Regions from separate parts of the Bradyrhizobium sp. Kon37 genome, predicted to be linked through region 2. Evidence: predicted binding sites of a transcription regulator. Region 2 holds the regulator's gene; each other region holds the start of a gene.
What was found. Region 2 encodes PhoB, which activates phosphate uptake and scavenging genes when phosphate is short. Its sites were predicted from a motif close to TGTCATNNANCTGTCAT; they were not measured.
Positions count from the first base shown of each region.

Region 1: AC0L3J_RS20930 (Orn/Lys/Arg family decarboxylase) is a predicted target of PhoB. The motif match lies at 2,330-2,346, and genes of this name have one in related genera.
Region 3: AC0L3J_RS05735 (RNA degradosome polyphosphate kinase) is a predicted target of PhoB. The motif match lies at 2,153-2,169, and genes of this name have one in related genera.
Region 4: phnC (phosphonate ABC transporter ATP-binding protein) is a predicted target of PhoB. The motif match lies at 2,811-2,827, and genes of this name have one in related genera.

Region 1 covers NZ_JBVVOY010000011.1:38,502-42,478, reverse strand. The annotation lists gene AC0L3J_RS20940 (FAD binding domain-containing protein) at 1-76, shown strand, start outside; gene AC0L3J_RS20935 (xanthine dehydrogenase family protein molybdopterin-binding subunit) at 84-2,288, shown strand; gene AC0L3J_RS20930 (Orn/Lys/Arg family decarboxylase) at 2,391-3,977, shown strand, end outside.
Region 2 covers NZ_JBVVOY010000001.1:277,503-281,479, reverse strand. The annotation lists gene pstB (phosphate ABC transporter ATP-binding protein PstB) at 1-801, shown strand, start outside; gene phoU (phosphate signaling complex protein PhoU) at 812-1,528, shown strand; gene phoB (phosphate regulon transcriptional regulator PhoB) at 1,552-2,259, shown strand; gene AC0L3J_RS01440 (GcrA family cell cycle regulator) at 2,461-2,973, opposite strand; gene AC0L3J_RS01435 (acetylornithine transaminase) at 3,429-3,977, shown strand, end outside.
Region 3 covers NZ_JBVVOY010000002.1:308,513-312,489, forward strand. The annotation lists gene purM (phosphoribosylformylglycinamidine cyclo-ligase) at 1-645, opposite strand, end outside; gene AC0L3J_RS05725 (CDP-alcohol phosphatidyltransferase family protein) at 801-1,343, shown strand; gene AC0L3J_RS05730 (P-loop NTPase family protein) at 1,437-2,114, shown strand; gene AC0L3J_RS05735 (RNA degradosome polyphosphate kinase) at 2,243-3,977, shown strand, end outside.
Region 4 covers NZ_JBVVOY010000001.1:100,626-104,602, forward strand. The annotation lists gene phnE (phosphonate ABC transporter, permease protein PhnE) at 1-804, opposite strand, end outside; gene phnD (phosphonate ABC transporter substrate-binding protein) at 881-1,816, opposite strand; gene phnC (phosphonate ABC transporter ATP-binding protein) at 1,880-2,689, opposite strand; gene AC0L3J_RS00590 (transferase hexapeptide repeat family protein) at 2,873-3,544, shown strand; gene AC0L3J_RS00595 (alpha-D-ribose 1-methylphosphonate 5-triphosphate diphosphatase) at 3,541-3,977, shown strand, end outside.

The DNA of each region.
Region 1 (3,977 bases), on a different contig from region 2:
CCGCGCCATCGTGCGGACGCTGACACAGGCGGCGAACGCCACGCCGCAATCCCAGGCCCACAAGAAGATCGCGTGAGGACCCTATGAACGCTTATGTGGGAACGCCGACGTCGCGTGTCGACGGCCGGGCCAAGGTCACCGGGGCCGCTAAATACGCCGGCGAATTTCCGGCCGACAGGCTCCTCCATGGCTTCGTTGTCGAGGCCACCATTCCATGCGGGCGCATTGTCCGCCTCGACACCGGCGCGGCACAGCAGGTCGAGGGCGTGCTCGAGGTGCTCACGCATGCGAACCGTCCGCCGCTGGCCGACAAGGACGAGGCGTGGAAGGACGAGGTTGCGCCCGAGGAAGGCTCGCCTTTCCGTCCGCTTTATGATGACAAGATCAAGTTCAACGGCCAGCCGATCGCACTGGTCGTCGCGGAGGACTGGGAAACCGCGAAATTTGCAGCGACGCTCGTGCGGGTCGAATATGAGCAGCATGGTTTTGCGACCGACCTCGAAGGCGAGCGCAGCAACGCGGCCGAAAAAGACAAGCCGCACAAGCCGCGGGGCGACGCCGTAGCCGCCCTTGCGGAAGCTGATGTGCGCCACGAGGCGGACTACGTGATACCGACCGAGCATCACAACCCGATGGAGCTCTACGCGACCACGGCGGTCTGGGACAGCAATGGCAAGCTCACGATCTACGACAAGACCCAAGGCGTCCAGAACGTCCACAAGTTTCTATGCGGCGTGTTCGACAAGAAGCCGGATGACATTCGCGTGGTCTCGCCATACGTCGGCGGCGCCTTCGGCTCCGGCTTGCGGCCGCAATATCAGGTGGTGCTGGCAACGCTCGGCGCGCTCGCGCTGAAGCGAAACGTTCGCGTCGTGCTGACGCGCCAGCAGATGTACGGGCTCGGCTACCGGCCGATGACCATCGAGCGCGTCGGGCTCGGCGCAAAATCGGACGGTACGCTCGACGCGGTCACGCACGAGGCCATTGCCGTCACCTCGCGCTACGAGGATTTTGCCCGCAACGATACCGGCTGGGCCGAACAGCTCTACAAGAGCCCGAACAGCCGCTTCTCCCACAAGCTGGTTCACCTTGACGTCTCCACGCCCTGCGACATGCGCGCACCGGGCGCGGCGTCGGGCGTCTGCGCGCTCGAATGTGCCATGGACGAGCTTGCCGTTGCTCTCAAGCTCGATCCGGTCGAACTGCGGCTGAAGTGCTACTCGGACCGCGATCAGAGCGAAAACCTCCCTTACACCAGCAAGCAATTGCGCGAATGCTACGCGCGCGGCGCGGACGCCTTCGGCTGGAGCGGCCGCAATCCTGCGCCGCGCTCGATGCGCGACGGCAAGGATCTGGTCGGCTGGGGCATGGCGACAGGCGTGTGGGAAGCACTGCAGATGCCGGTTGCCGTCCGTATCGTGCTGACGTCGAACGGACATGCCGAGGTGTCATGTGCCGCATCCGACATCGGCACCGGCACCTACACCATTGTGGCGCAGGTCGCGGCCGACGCACTCGGCCTGCCGATCGAGAACATCAGCGTCCGGCTCGCAGATTCCACCCTGCCGCAGGCGCCTGTCGAGGGCGGCTCCTGGATGGCTGCCTCGAGCGCACATGCGGTGCTCGCAGCCGCCGAGGAGGTGCGCAAGGAGGTGTTAGGTCTGGCCGGGAAAATCCCTGGCTCGCCGCTCGCCGGCACCGCGTTGGCCGATACGGTCCTGATCGACGGCAGCATTGCCAGCGCCAGCGACAACAGCCGCGCAGTCTCGATCGCCGACGCGATGCGCCATGGCGGCGTCGAACGTATCGAGAAGGAGAAGCTCAACCAGTTCGATGAGGACAAGAAGCACGCGCGCAATACCCATTCGGCCGTCTTTGCCGAGGTCAAGGTGGACGAGGAGCTAAACGTCATTCGCGTGACGCGGGTCGTGAGCGCCGTCGCGGCCGGACGGATTCTCAACACCAAGACCGGCCGCAGCCAGATCATGGGCGGCGTGGTCTGGGGGATCGGGATGGCCCTGCACGAGGAGACGGTGATGGATCACCGCTTCGGACGGATCATGAACGCGAACATCGCCGAGTACCACATCCCGGTGAATGCAGATGTTCGCGACATCGACGTGATCTTCGTCGACGAGCCGGACGCGCACATCAACGCGCTCGGCATCAAGGGCATTGGCGAAATCGGCATTGTCGGCGTCCCCGCGGCGATCGCAAACGCCGTCTATCACGCCACCGGCAAGCGCATCCGCCGCTTCCCCATCACATTGGACAAGCTTCTCGACTGAGACGCCGGTCATCCGACCGGCCCGCTCGGGATCGCGCCCGCTGTCATCCAGCTGTCATCAAATGTGTCGAGACCTGTCGGTCTCGCACATTCGGGATGGACAATGGATTATTTCAAGCGCTTCAACTTCCTGTTTGCCGCACCTGTGTTCGACGCCGACGACCTCGAAGGCGTGCGCTTCAACCAGATCATCGAGGAGATCCAGCGTTCCGGCTTCGAGGTCGTTCGCGCCCGCAAGCTGGAGGACGCGGAGATGGCGGTGCAGACCGATGCCGCGATCGGCTGCATGGTGGTGGATTGGGGCAAGAAGGGCCTGGAGGGCAAGACCTCGGCGCTGATCAACTTGATGCGGCGGCGCGGCCTCGATTTCCCGATCATCCTCCTGATCCGGCGCAAGCGGTTCGAGGATCTCCCGGTCGAGGTGCTCGACTTCATCGACGGTTATGTCTTCCTGTCCGAGGAGACACCGACCTTCATCGCCAAGAACCTGATCAGCCGTCTGAAGCAATATGCAGAGACGCTGAAGACGCCGTTCTTCGGCGCGCTGGTCGACTATGCCGAGGAGGGCAACCAGCTATGGACCTGTCCGGGCCACAATGGCGGCGTGTTCTACAACCGCAGCCCGATCGGACGGGTCTTCGTCGAACATCTCGGCGAGTCCGTATTTCGCGACGATCTCGACAATTCCGTGCTCGACCTCGGTGACCTCCTCACCCATGAAGGACCGGCGTTGAAGGCACAGAAGGAAGCCGCCCAGATCTTTGGCGCCGAAAAGACCTATTTCGTGCTCAACGGGACCTCGACCTCGAACAAGGTTGCGCTCGGCGCCCTCGTCACCGACGGCGATCTCGTACTGTTCGACCGCAACAACCACAAGGCTGCCCATCACGGCGCGCTGATGATCAATGGCGGCGTCCCGGTCTACGTGCCGACCATCCGCAATGCCTGGGGCCTGATCGGCCCGATGCGCTGGGATATGCTCGACGAAAAAGCCTTGCGCGAGGCAATCCGCAATCATCCCCTGGTCACGGACAAGGACGCCTGGCGCAAGGAGCGGCCGTTCCGCGTCGCCGTGGTCGAGCAGTGCACCTATGACGGCACCATCCACAGCGCCGAGATGATCTTGAAGCGCATCGGCCATCTCTGCGAGTATATCCTGTTCGACGAGGCCTGGGCAGGCTTCATGAAGTTCCACCCGCTCTATGCAGGCCGCTTCGCCATGGGGCTGGCGAACCTTCCCCCCGAGGCACCCGGGATCATCGCGACGCAGTCGACCCACAAGCAGCTCGCGAGCTTCTCGCAGGCATCCCAAATCCACATCAAGGATCGTCACATCCGCGGCCAGAAGCGACGCGTCGAGCACCGCCGCTTCAATGAAAGTTTCATGCAGCACGCTTCCACGTCGCCATTCTACCCGCTGTTCGCCTCGCTCGACGTCGGCGCGCAGATGATGAAGGGCCGCTCCGGCGAAGTGCTGTGGGACGACACCATCCGGCTCGGCGTCGAGCTGCGCAAGAAGATCCGCGCGATGCGCAGGGAGTTCGAGGAGAAGGAGCAGAATCCGGACAGGCGCTGGTTCTTCGAACCCTTCGTCCCCGATCGCGTCGCCATTCCCGATGTCAGCCACGCCGGCGCTTCGCACAACGTCGCCTGGGAAACACTCTCCACCGACGAGCTCGCCACCAATCCT
Region 2 (3,977 bases):
ATGAGCGCGTCCGGTGGCCTGCCGCACGCGCCGGTGCTGCCGGAGGCGCCCCCCAAGGTGACCGTGCGCAACTTGAACTTCTATTACGGCGAGCACCACGCGCTGAAGAACATCAACCTGACGCTCGGCGCCAACCGTGTCACCGCGTTCATCGGTCCGTCGGGTTGCGGCAAGTCGACCCTGCTGCGCATCTTCAACCGGATGTACGACCTCTATCCCGGCCAGCGCGCCACCGGTCAGCTCATGCTCGATCAGACCAACATCCTCGACGGCAAGCTGGACCTCAATTTGCTGCGCGCCCGCGTCGGCATGGTGTTCCAGAAGCCGACGCCGTTCCCGATGACGATCTACGAGAACATCGCGTTCGGTATCCGTCTCTATGAGAAGATCTCGAAGTCCGAGATGGACGGCCGCGTCGAGAAGGCGCTGCGCGGCGGCGCGCTGTGGAACGAGGTCAAGGACAAGCTCAACGCCTCTGGCCTGTCGCTCTCCGGCGGCCAGCAGCAACGCCTCTGCATCGCCCGCACCGTCGCGGTGCGGCCCGAGGTGATCCTGTTCGACGAACCCTGTTCGGCGCTCGACCCGATCTCGACCGCCAAGGTCGAGGAGCTGATCCAGGAGCTGTCCGAGGATTACACGATCGCGATCGTCACCCACAACATGCAGCAGGCGGCGCGCGTCTCCGACAAGACCGCGTTCATGTATCTCGGCGAGCTGATCGAGTTCGACGACACCAGCAAGATCTTCACGTCGCCGACCGACCGGCGCACGCAGGATTACATCACCGGCCGGTTCGGCTAGGAGACGCGACATGGGTTCTGAACATACCGCAAAGGCCTTCGACACCGACCTCCAGGAACTCACGCGCCTGGTCGCCGAGATGGGTGGCATCGCCGAGCGCATGATCGTCGAGTCCGTCGACGCGCTGATCCGCCGCGACGTCCCGCTCGGCCAGCGCGTCGTCGCCATCGACACCGAGCTCGACGCGCTGCAGAAGCGCATCGAGGAGCGCGCGGTGCTCACCATCGCACGTCGCCAGCCGATGGCGGTCGATCTGCGCGAAATCGTCGGCGCCATGCGCGTCGCGACCGATCTCGAGCGCATCGGCGACCTCGCCAAGAACATGGGCAAGCGCGTCGCAGCGCTGGAGACGGACTTCCATCCGCTCAAGCTGTTCCGCGGCCTCGAGCACATGACCGACCTCGTCCAGCAGCAGGTCAAGTCGGTGCTGGACGCTTATGCCGCGCATGATTTGCCGGCGGCGATGGCGGTGTGGAAGGGCGACGAGGAGGTCGACGCCATCTGCACCTCGCTGTTCCGCGAGCTCCTCACCTACATGATGGAGGATCCGCGCAACATCTCGTTCTGCATCCATCTGATGTTCTGCGCCAAGAACATCGAGCGGATCGGCGATCACGCCACTAACATCGCCGAGACCGTGTTCTACATGATCGAGGGCCAGGCGATCACCGACAAGCGGCCGAAGGGCGACATGACGACCTTTGCCAACACGGTACCGAACACCTGAAAGACTTAAGGAGCGACGACCCGATGGGCGCACGCATTATGGTGGTTGAGGACGAGGAAGCCCTGACCGAGCTTCTCCGCTACAACCTCGAAGGCGACGGCTATGACGTCGAGACGGTGATGCGCGGCGACGACGCCGACACCCGCCTCAAGGAGCACATTCCCGATCTGATCGTGCTCGACTGGATGCTGCCGGGCCTGTCAGGCATCGAATTGTGCCGTCGGCTTCGCACCCGTCCCGAGACCAAGCAGCTCCCGATCATCATGCTCACCGCGCGCGGCGAGGAGAGCGAGCGGGTGCGGGGTCTTGCGACCGGCGCCGACGATTACATCGTCAAGCCGTTCTCGGTGCCGGAGCTGCTGGCGCGCGTGAAAGGCCTGCTGCGGCGCGCAAGCCCCGAGCGGCTCGCCACCGTGCTTGCTTTTGGCGACATCGAGCTCGACCGCGACAAGCGCCGCGTGGCGCGCTCGGGCCGGCCGATCGATCTAGGTCCGACCGAATATCGCCTGCTGGAGTTCTTCCTGGAGCACCCGGGGCGGGTGTTCTCGCGCGAGCAGCTGCTCGACAGCGTCTGGGGCCGCGACATCTATATCGACGAGCGCACCGTCGACGTCCATATCGGCCGACTGCGCAAGCTGCTCAATCTCGGCCGCGAGCAGGATCCGATCCGCACCGTCCGCGGCGCAGGCTACGCGCTGGATGATCGTTTTGCCAAGGCGGAGCAGGTGTAGGGTTGCAGGCTTGAGGTTCTCAGCCGTCGTCCCGGACAAGCGAGCGAAGCGAGCGCTGATCCGGGACCCATAACCACCGAACGTGGTTTGGCGAAGACTCGGAGTGACCCTTTCGCACGACTACTGCGTGCTCGGAGTATGGGTCCTGGCTTTCGCCAGGACGACACTGAAATTGAACCTTCGCGCGACGACTTGCCGTGATTACCGCGGACCCGGCTTCACCGGTGCGCGGCGCCGATCTGACGCCGGCTGGTACGCAACGCGCGAGTGCTGGGCGCAATAGGGCAGGCCGGACAGCGCCCGTCCACCGCAGAAGAAGAAGTCAGGGCTCGAGGGATCGCCGACCGGCCAGTGGCAGGTCGCCTCGTTCAATTCCAGCAGCGACAGGCGCTGGCTCATCGGCACCACGTTGTCGTAGGTGACCGGATCCGGCTCAGCCTCGACCTCGAAGGCCTGCGCCAGCGCGGTGTTGCCGCGCGAGATCGGGCGGCTCACCCGCATCATGTGCTGCGCGGGGCGCGCCTTGCGCGGCCGCGGCGCTGCCGACGATGGGCTCTTGGCGCGGCCCGAAAGGCCGAGCCTGTGCACTTTGCCGATCACGGCATTGCGGGTCACATTGCCGAGCTCCGCCGCGATCTGGCTGGCCGAAAGTCCGGCCTCCCAGAGCTTTTTCAGCTGCTCGACGCGATCATCGGACCAGGTCAAAACCGTCATTGCACCCTTTCCCTCGCTGCGCGCCAGCCATCCTGGGGCCTCGCAGCGAATGCCTAAGCCTTCAAAAACCCGTGCCGTCAGAATCCCTTAAGGCTCGCCGGGCGCGTCTTGAACGCCCGAACGTTTACGCCGGTACATAAGGACTTAAAGATCAGAACCACTGCACGAGATGTCGTATCTGACAATCCAAACGCTACAATATGGCGTGACTCCCGCGCAAGAGTCCGCCGACTCGCTTCCACATGTTCCGTGGCTAAATCCCGCAAAATCGGCACCGCAAGACTACGGATTCAGCGTTTCGCGAGGCTTTCCGGGCGGCATTGACACCCGTTTCACCAGGCCTAAGATAGTCGTGCGTGCCGCCCTCAAGAGGCGGCACGTTTCGTTTTCCGGGCCGGTCGATGGTGCGTTGCGCAATGCACGCACACACCGTCCGCAACATTCAAGTGACCGTCATGACTAACAGCGCAGCGCCGCATTTGCTCCCCGTTTTCGCCAGGTCCGACCTCGGTTTCGAGCGTGGCGAAGGCTGCTGGCTGATCGCGACCAATGGCGAGCGCTATCTCGATTTCACCTCCGGGGTGGCGGTGAATGCGCTCGGCCATGCCCATCCGGCGCTGGTCGCGGCGTTGCAGGAGCAGGCCACGAAGCTCTGGCACATGTCGAACCTGTTCCAGAGCCCGGACGGCGAAAAGCTCGCCGCGCGCCTGTGCAATGAGAGTTTCGCGGACTTCGTGTTCTTCTGCAATTCCGGCGCCGAAGCGCTGGAATGCGTGATCAAGGTCGTGCGCCGTTATCACGCCGCGAAGGGCCATCCCGACCGCTATCGCATGATCACCTTCGAAGGCGCCTTCCATGGCCGCACGCTGGCGACGCTGGCTGCGACGGGTTCGGCAAAATATCTCGAAGGTTTCGGACCCCCGATGGAGGGCTTCGACCAGGTTGCTCATGGCGATCTCGACGCGGTGAAAAAGGCGATCGGTCCGCAGACCGCCGGCATCCTG
Region 3 (3,977 bases), on a different contig from region 2:
CGGCGCCTGCGCCCCGAAGCCGAGGCCGGATTGTTCCACGATCTTGCGCACCAGCGAGAAACCGTTGGAGTGCACACCCGACGAGGCGAGCCCGATCACGGCATCGCCGGCGGCGATGTCCTTGCGCGGCAAGAGCGTGCCCCGCTCCGCGGCGCCGACGGCAAAGCCGCCGAGGTCGTAGTCGCCGTCCTTGTAGAGGCCGGGCATCTCGGCCGTCTCGCCGCCGATCAGGGCGCAGCCGGATTCGCGGCAGCCTTCGGCGACACCGGCGACGATCGATGCGGTCGCCTCCGGATCAAGCTTGCCGCAGGCAAAATAGTCCAGGAAGAACAGCGGCTCGGCGCCCTGCACCACGAGGTCGTTGACACTCATGGCGACGAGGTCGATGCCGATCCCGCCATGCAGGCCGGTCTCGATCGCAATTTTGACCTTGGTGCCGACGCCATCGGTCGCGGCCACCAGGATGGGATCCTTGAAACCGGCCGCCTTGAGGTCGAACAGGCCGCCGAATCCGCCGATTTCGGCGTCGGCGCCGGCCCGCGCGGTTGCGCGCACCATTGGCTTGATCAGGTCGACCAGGCGGTTGCCCGCGTCGATATCGACGCCTGAATCGGCGTAAGTGAGGCCGTTTTTGCGGTCGGTCATGCCCGATTTCCAGTGGGTTTGCGGCTGGTTACGTCGAATTCCGGGGACGCGCAATGGCTCGCATGGCGCGCCTCCGTATACTATGTAGAGATATCAACCGGTTCAGCCTCCAAAGGGCCGAATTCGAGGTCAGGCCGGGTGCCGGGAAGCGCCGTGTGAGTATACCGAACATCATTACTTTGGGCCGCATCATGCTGGTCCCGATCATCGTCTGGGCCATCGTGTCGAGCCAAATGGAGGTGGCGTTCGCCGTCTTCCTGATCGCCGGCATCAGCGACGCGGTCGACGGCTTCCTTGCCAAGCGCTTCAACATGACGAGTGAGCTCGGCGCCTTGCTCGACCCGCTCGCCGACAAGGCGCTGCTGGTCTCGATCTACATGGCCTTGGGCATCTGGGGCGCGATTCCGCGCTGGATCGTCATCCTAGTGGTCTCGCGCGACATCATGATCGTCGCCGCCGTGATCATATCGTGGCTGTTCGACCGCCCTGTGGAGATGAAGCCCTCGAAGGTATCCAAGCTCAACACTGTGGCCCAGGTGGCGTTCGCAGCGCTGGTGCTGGCCGCCCTCGCCTTCGGCTTCAAAGCCGGTCCTTATGATATCATCCTGATGGGCCTCGTTACGGTCTTCACGCTCTCCTCCGTGTCGCTCTATCTCGTTGAGTGGTTGCGGCACATGAGCACGATCGAGGCCAAGTGAGTTGGGAAGCGGCCCCGTAAAAGGCCAACTCCCGCTCGATGAAGTCGCATCTCGTCAAACGAAGCCGGCACGCCGGCACGGAGCAAAGCAAGCGTGCCAGGCCGCGTTCATCCCCGACAATTGGCGTTTTCGCTTCCGCATGCGGAGAGCCTGAGCCGGGACAATTTCCTCGAAGGCCCCGTCAATGCCGCCGGTCTTGCCCTCATCGACGCCTGGCCGGAATGGCCGAACCGGATCATGTGGCTGGCCGGCCCGGAAGGAAGCGGCAAGAGCCATCTCGCCGCGATCTGGGCCGAGGCTTCAGGCGCCCGCTCGACCACGGCCAATGGGCTGACCGCCGAAGCCGTCCCGGATGCGCTCGCCACCGGCGCGCTGGTGGTCGAGGACCCCAAGCCCAGGGAATTCGACGAGCGCGCCCTGTTCCATCTGATGAATCTGGCCCGCGAGGACGGCGCCTTCGTCCTCTTCACCGGACGCGAGGCGCCCGCTTCTCTCGAGATCGAGCTTGCCGACCTGCGCTCGCGGCTCCGCGCCGTCCCCGTTATCTCGCTGCTGCCGCCTGACGACCAGCTCTTCCGCGGCCTGATCGTCAAATTCTGCGCCGACCGCCAGCTCGCGGTGGACGAGAGCGTGGTCAGCTACCTCGCCACTCGCCTGGAGCGGTCCTCGGCCGCCGCCCGACGGGCAGTCGACCTGCTGGACAGCGAGGCCCTGCGCCTCGGCCGTCCCGTCACAAGGGCCCTGGCGGCCGAGCTGCTCCGGGATGTCTGACCAAGGCGGCTTGACGCGGCCGGGCGGCGGAACATCAATGTCATCGAAACGTCATCGCTCTAACACATGCTCCCGCGGGTTTTGCGGCTAAGTCGCAAATTGGGGCGAACTGGATGGATCGACTTCTGATGGACTCTGCGCAAGCTGTTGAAATTAAAGAAAAAGCCCCGGAGGCCGAAGGCCCGCCGGCGATCGCATCGAGCCCCGAGCGGTTCATCAATCGCGAGCTCTCCTGGCTGCACTTCAACCGCCGCGTCCTGGAGGAATCGGTCAATCCCAGCCACCCCATGCTGGAGCGGGTACGATTCCTGTCGATTTCAGCGAATAACCTCGACGAGTTCTTCATGGTCCGCGTCGCCGGCATCAAGGCCCAGGTGCGCGAGGGCATTGCCGAGCGCAGCCCCGACGGTCTGACCCCGTCCGAGCAGCTCGCGCTCATCAACCGGACCGTCTCGCAGCTTGCCTCCGACCAGCAGGCAATCTGGCGCGACCTGCGCGGCACGCTCGCCGACGAGGGCATCGTGCTGGTCGAGGGCAAGGAAGTCACCAAGGCGGAACGAACCTGGATCGAGGACTACTTCCTCAGCAACGTGTTCCCGCTGCTGACTCCGCTCGCGATCGACCCGGCCCACCCCTTCCCGTTCATTCCGAGCCTCGGCTTCACCATCGCGCTCCAGCTCACGCGCGCCGCCGACGGCAAACAGATGAACGCGCTGATCCGCATGCCCGGCAAGATCGACCGCTTCATCCGCCTGCCGGCCGAGGGCAAGGTCGTCCGGCTGATCTCGCTGGAGCAGGCCACCGCGCTGTTCATCAACCGCCTGTTCCCCGGCTACAATCTGCACGGCCAGGGCGCCTTCCGTGTCATCCGCGACTCCGAACTGGAAATCGAGGAAGAGGCCGAGGATCTCGTCCGCCTGTTCGAGACGGCGCTGAAGCGCCGCCGCCGCGGCTCGGTGATCCGGCTCGAGATCGACGCCAAGATGCCGGAACAGCTGCGCAGCTTCGTGCAGCACGCGCTGTCGACCGCGGACGACGAGGTGTTCCTGGTCGATGGCGTGCTCGCCATGAACGAGCTCTCGCAGCTCACCCGCCTCGACCGGCCCGACCTGGAATTCACCCCTTACGTGCCCCGCCATCCCGAGCGCGTCCGCGAGCAAGGCGGCGACATCTTCGCTGCGATCCGGCAGAAGGACCTCGTCGTCCATCACCCCTACGAATCCTTCGACGTCGTGGTGCAGTTTCTCCAGCAGGCGACGCGCGACCCCGACGTCGTCGCCATCAAGCAGACGCTCTACCGCACCTCCAGCAACTCGCCGATCGTGCGCGCGCTCGTGGAAGCTGCCGAAGCCGGCAAATCCGTCACCGCGCTGATCGAGCTGAAGGCGCGCTTCGACGAGGAGGCCAACATCCGCTGGGCGCGCGACCTCGAGCGCGCCGGCGTGCAGGTCGTCTACGGCTTCCTCGAACTCAAGACGCACGCAAAACTCTCGATGGTGGTGCGCCGCGAGGGCGGGAGCCTCACAACTTACGTCCACACCGGCACCGGCAACTACCACCCGGTAACCGCGCGCATCTACACCGACCTCTCCTATTTCACCTCGGATCCGACCATCGGCCGCGACGCTGCCCGCGTGTTCAACTTCATCACCGGCTATGCCGCGCCGAGCGATCTGGAAAAGATGGCGGTGTCGCCGCTGACCCTGCGCAAGCGCATCATCGAGCACATCCAGGGCGAGACCGCGCATGCGCGGCACGGCCGGCCCGGTGCGGTCTGGATGAAGATGAACGCGCTGGTCGACCCCGACATCATCGACGCGCTCTACGAGGCCTCACAGGCCGGCGTGCAGGTCGAGCTCGTGG
Region 4 (3,977 bases), 180 kb from region 2:
GGTGAGCAGGATCGCGCTGACGTCGGAGTAATAGAACTTGCGGATGGCGACGACGAGCTCCTGGCCGATGCCGCCGGCGCCGACGAAGCCCATCACGGAGGCCTCCCGGACATTGATCTCGAAGCGCAGCAGCGCGTAGCTGGCATAACCCGCGGTGACCTGCGGCAGGATAGCGAAGCGCATGCAAGCGAGCCAGCTCGCGCCGGTCGAGCGGATGCCTTCGACCGGCTTCATGTCGGCGTTCTCGACGATCTCGGAGAACAGCTTTCCGAGCGCGCCGGTGGAGTGAATCGCAATCGCCAGCACGCCCGCCATCGGTCCGAGCCCGAAGGCGATCACGAAGATCAGCGCAAACACGATGCCGGGCACCGTGCGGGCGAATTCGAGCAGGCGCCGCACCACGAAGCGCAGCCAGGGCGCGGGCGAGGTATTCTCCGCCGCGAAGAAGTTCAGGCAGAATGCAAAAGTCGCGCCGATCAGCGTGCCGACATAGGAGATCAGCAGGGTCTCGCCCAACATCTTCAGCCATTTGCGCCAGCCCCAGAGCCATTCGCCTACATCGGTCCAGACCCGCTGTCCGCTGTCGAGTGTGAGGATGCGGTCGAAATAGCTGATGAAGTTGCCGTAATGGGTGAACAGCGTGCGCAGATTCACTTCGGCGCCGATCGCCGCCAGAAGCAGTGCTGCGGCGAAGATCACGGCTCCAAACAGGAGTCGGAGCCGCTTGCGCGCGACCGCCTGGCGATAGGCGGCGTTGAGCACGGCGAGCTGCTGCTCCGGGAGGATCGAAACCGCGACGGTCATCTGATCAGGAAAGGTGGTCGATTAAAGAGAAAGAGCCGGGTCCATCGACCCGGCTCCAGTGGCATCGTCCCGAAACTCAGGACGCCTTCTTCTTACGCAGCGCATCGACGAACTTGATCAGCTCGATCGTGCCATCCCAATCCTTGGTGGTCGCGGGATGAAAACCCTTCTTCTGGCCGTCCTGGAGGCGATCGAACGCAGCCTTGTCCTTGGCCGGCGCGTCGAAGAACGCCTTCGCGATCGCGGCCTTGGCCTCTTCCGGCAGATCGGAATTGTACGCGTAGGGGCCGTTGATGATCGGCGCCGACTTGTGGATGATGCGGAAATCGTCCTTCTTCATCGCCGAGCCGTCGGCATTCTTCAGCATGCCCTTGGTCAGCATCTGCGCCAGGGTTGAATCGTCGTCGCTGGTCCACTGGTTGGCGGCGACGTCGACCGTGCCCTGCGCCAGCGCCAGGATTGCGTTCTCATGGCTGCCGGTGAAGACGACCTTGCTGAAATAGGAGTCGGCATCCGTGATGCCCATCTTGTCGAGCTCGAAGCGCGGCACGTTGTTGCCGGAGGTGGAGTTCGGGTCGACCAGGCCGAGGTTCTTGCCCTTGAGCTGGTCGATGCTCTTGTAGGCGCTGTTCGCCTTGACGAAGAACACGGAGTAGTAACCGGTGGAGCCGTCGGAGTTGATGTCGTTGGCGAAGGCGTCGGTCTTGACGCCGGTCAGGCGGGCGCGGGCGAACGAGGCCGAACCATAGCTCGCGATATGAATGTTGCCGGCACGCTGGCCTTCGATCACGGCCGCGTAGTCGTTGGCGATGCGCAGCGTGACCTTCACGCCCAATTCCTTGGAGAGATAGTTCATGAACGGCGCCCAGCGCTCGGTGACGCCCGAGGCGTTTTCCGCCGGAATGACCGCGAAGGTCAGTTCGGGATATTTGGCTTTCCAGTCCTCGGCGGAAGCTGAAGCCGTGAACGCGAGCGCGGCGGCGCCGGCAAGAATCAATCTGCGAGTAATCATGATAGCCTCTTCATTGGTTGAGGTCGGTTGACGCAAAACTGGTGAGTCCTGATGCGGCGCCGCTCAGGCGGCGGCCGCCGTTCCAAGCGCCGGAATGCCTTGTCGCACCGGTGCAGGCGTGCCGCCCATGACATCGGCGGCTTCGAGATCGTAGAGCTCGCGCGCAACGTGCTCGGTCAACTCGGCCGGCGCGCCGTCGAACACCACGCGCCCCTGCGCCATACCGATCAGGCGGTCGCAATAGCTGCGCGCCAGGTCGAGCGAATGCAGATTGCAGAGCACGGTGATGCCGAAATGCTTGTTGATGCGCAAAAGCGCATCCATCACGATCTTGGTGTTGCGGGGATCGAGCGAGGCGATCGGCTCGTCGGCGAGGATGATGTCGGGCTGCTGCACCAGCGCGCGGGCGATCGCGACGCGCTGCTGCTGGCCGCCGGAGAGCTGATCGGCGCGCTGGGCTGCGAGCGGGGCGATATCGAACTGTTCGAGCGCGGACATCGCCAGCGCCTTGTCCTGCTCGGGCCAGGTCTGCGACAACGAGCGCCAGGCCGGCATCGTCGCGAGCCGTCCCATCAGAACGTTGGTGAGAACATCGAGCCGGCCGACCAGATTGAACTGCTGAAAGATCATCGCCGAGCGCGCCCGCCACTGCCGCAGCTCCTTGCCGCGCAGCGCGGTGACGTCGAGGCCGTCGAACAGGATGCGGCCCTGCGAAGGGGTCGCGAGACGGTTGATGGTCCGCAGCAGGGTCGACTTGCCGGCTCCGGACCGTCCGATCACGCCGACGAAGCCGCCGGGAGAGACTTGAAACGAGGCATCGTCCACCGCGGCTTTCACGCCGAAGCGACACGTCAGACCATCAACCACCAGCATGCAGGGCTCCAGAGTAGCTGGGACCCACCGCTAACGCCGGCGCTTGACACTTGTGTGACACGGACGTTGCGGTGCGGCGATCCTACACACGTCATCCCCAGTTCATCCCCTGTCATCGTGTCGTCATGACATTGTCATCAAGCCACTCGAAGAGAAACGCCCGCCCTCTCGTTCGGATGCAACATGGCCGCCAAGACTCTTTCGGTCCAGCCGACCATCGATCCCTCGGCGAAGCTGCACGACACCAGGCTTGGGGCCTACACGGAGGTCGGCGCCCGCACGATGCTGCACGAGGTGACGATGGGCGATTACTCCTATGTCGTGAACGACGCCCAGATCACCTACACCACGATCGGAAAATTCTGCTCGATCGCGGCGATGACACGGATCAATCCGGGCAATCACCCGATGCACCGCGCCACGCAGGCGCACTTCACCTATCGCTCGAGCGCCTACTTCGAAGGCGAGAGCGACGACACGGAATTCTTCGACTGGCGGCGCCAGCATCACGTCCATATCGGCCATGACGTCTGGATCGGCCATGGCGCCATCGTGCTGCCGGGTCGCAACATCGGCACCGGCGCGGTGATCGCGGCCGGCGCCATCGTCACCAAGGACGTGCCGGCCTACACCATCGTCGCCGGCAATCCGGCGCGCATCGTGCGGCGGCGGTTCTCGGAAGACGTCGCCGGACGGCTCGCCAGCCTCGCCTGGTGGGATTGGGATCACGACAAATTGCGTGCAGCATTGCCCGATTTCCGCAAGCTCGGGATTGAAGATTTTCTCTCGACGTATGAAGCACGAGGAAGTTCTCTCAACAGTCCTCATGGCAGCAAATCAAGCGCGGTCGCGTGACAGACATTTTCCTTGAGGGCGGCCGGACCCTGATCGGCTCCGAGCTCGTCGAAACTTCTCTTGCCCTGTCCGGAACGGACATCGCAGAGATCGATGCGTCTCGCGGCCGGACGCGGCTTGCGATCGACGCGCGCAACCTGCTGGTCCTGCCGGGCATCGTCGATCTGCATGGCGATGCCTTTGAGCGGCAGATGATGCCGCGCGCCGGAGTCGATTTTCCGATCGACGTGGCGCTCGCCGATAGCGACCGCCAGGCCATCAGCAACGGCATCACGACTGTGTTTCACGCCACGACCTGTTCGTGGGAGCCGGGCCTGCGCAGCGCCGACAATGCGCGCGGCCTGATGGAGGCGATCGAACGGCTGCGCCCGCAATTCGCGGCCGACACCCGCTTTCATCTGCGCCACGAGACCTACAATCTCGATGCCGAAAC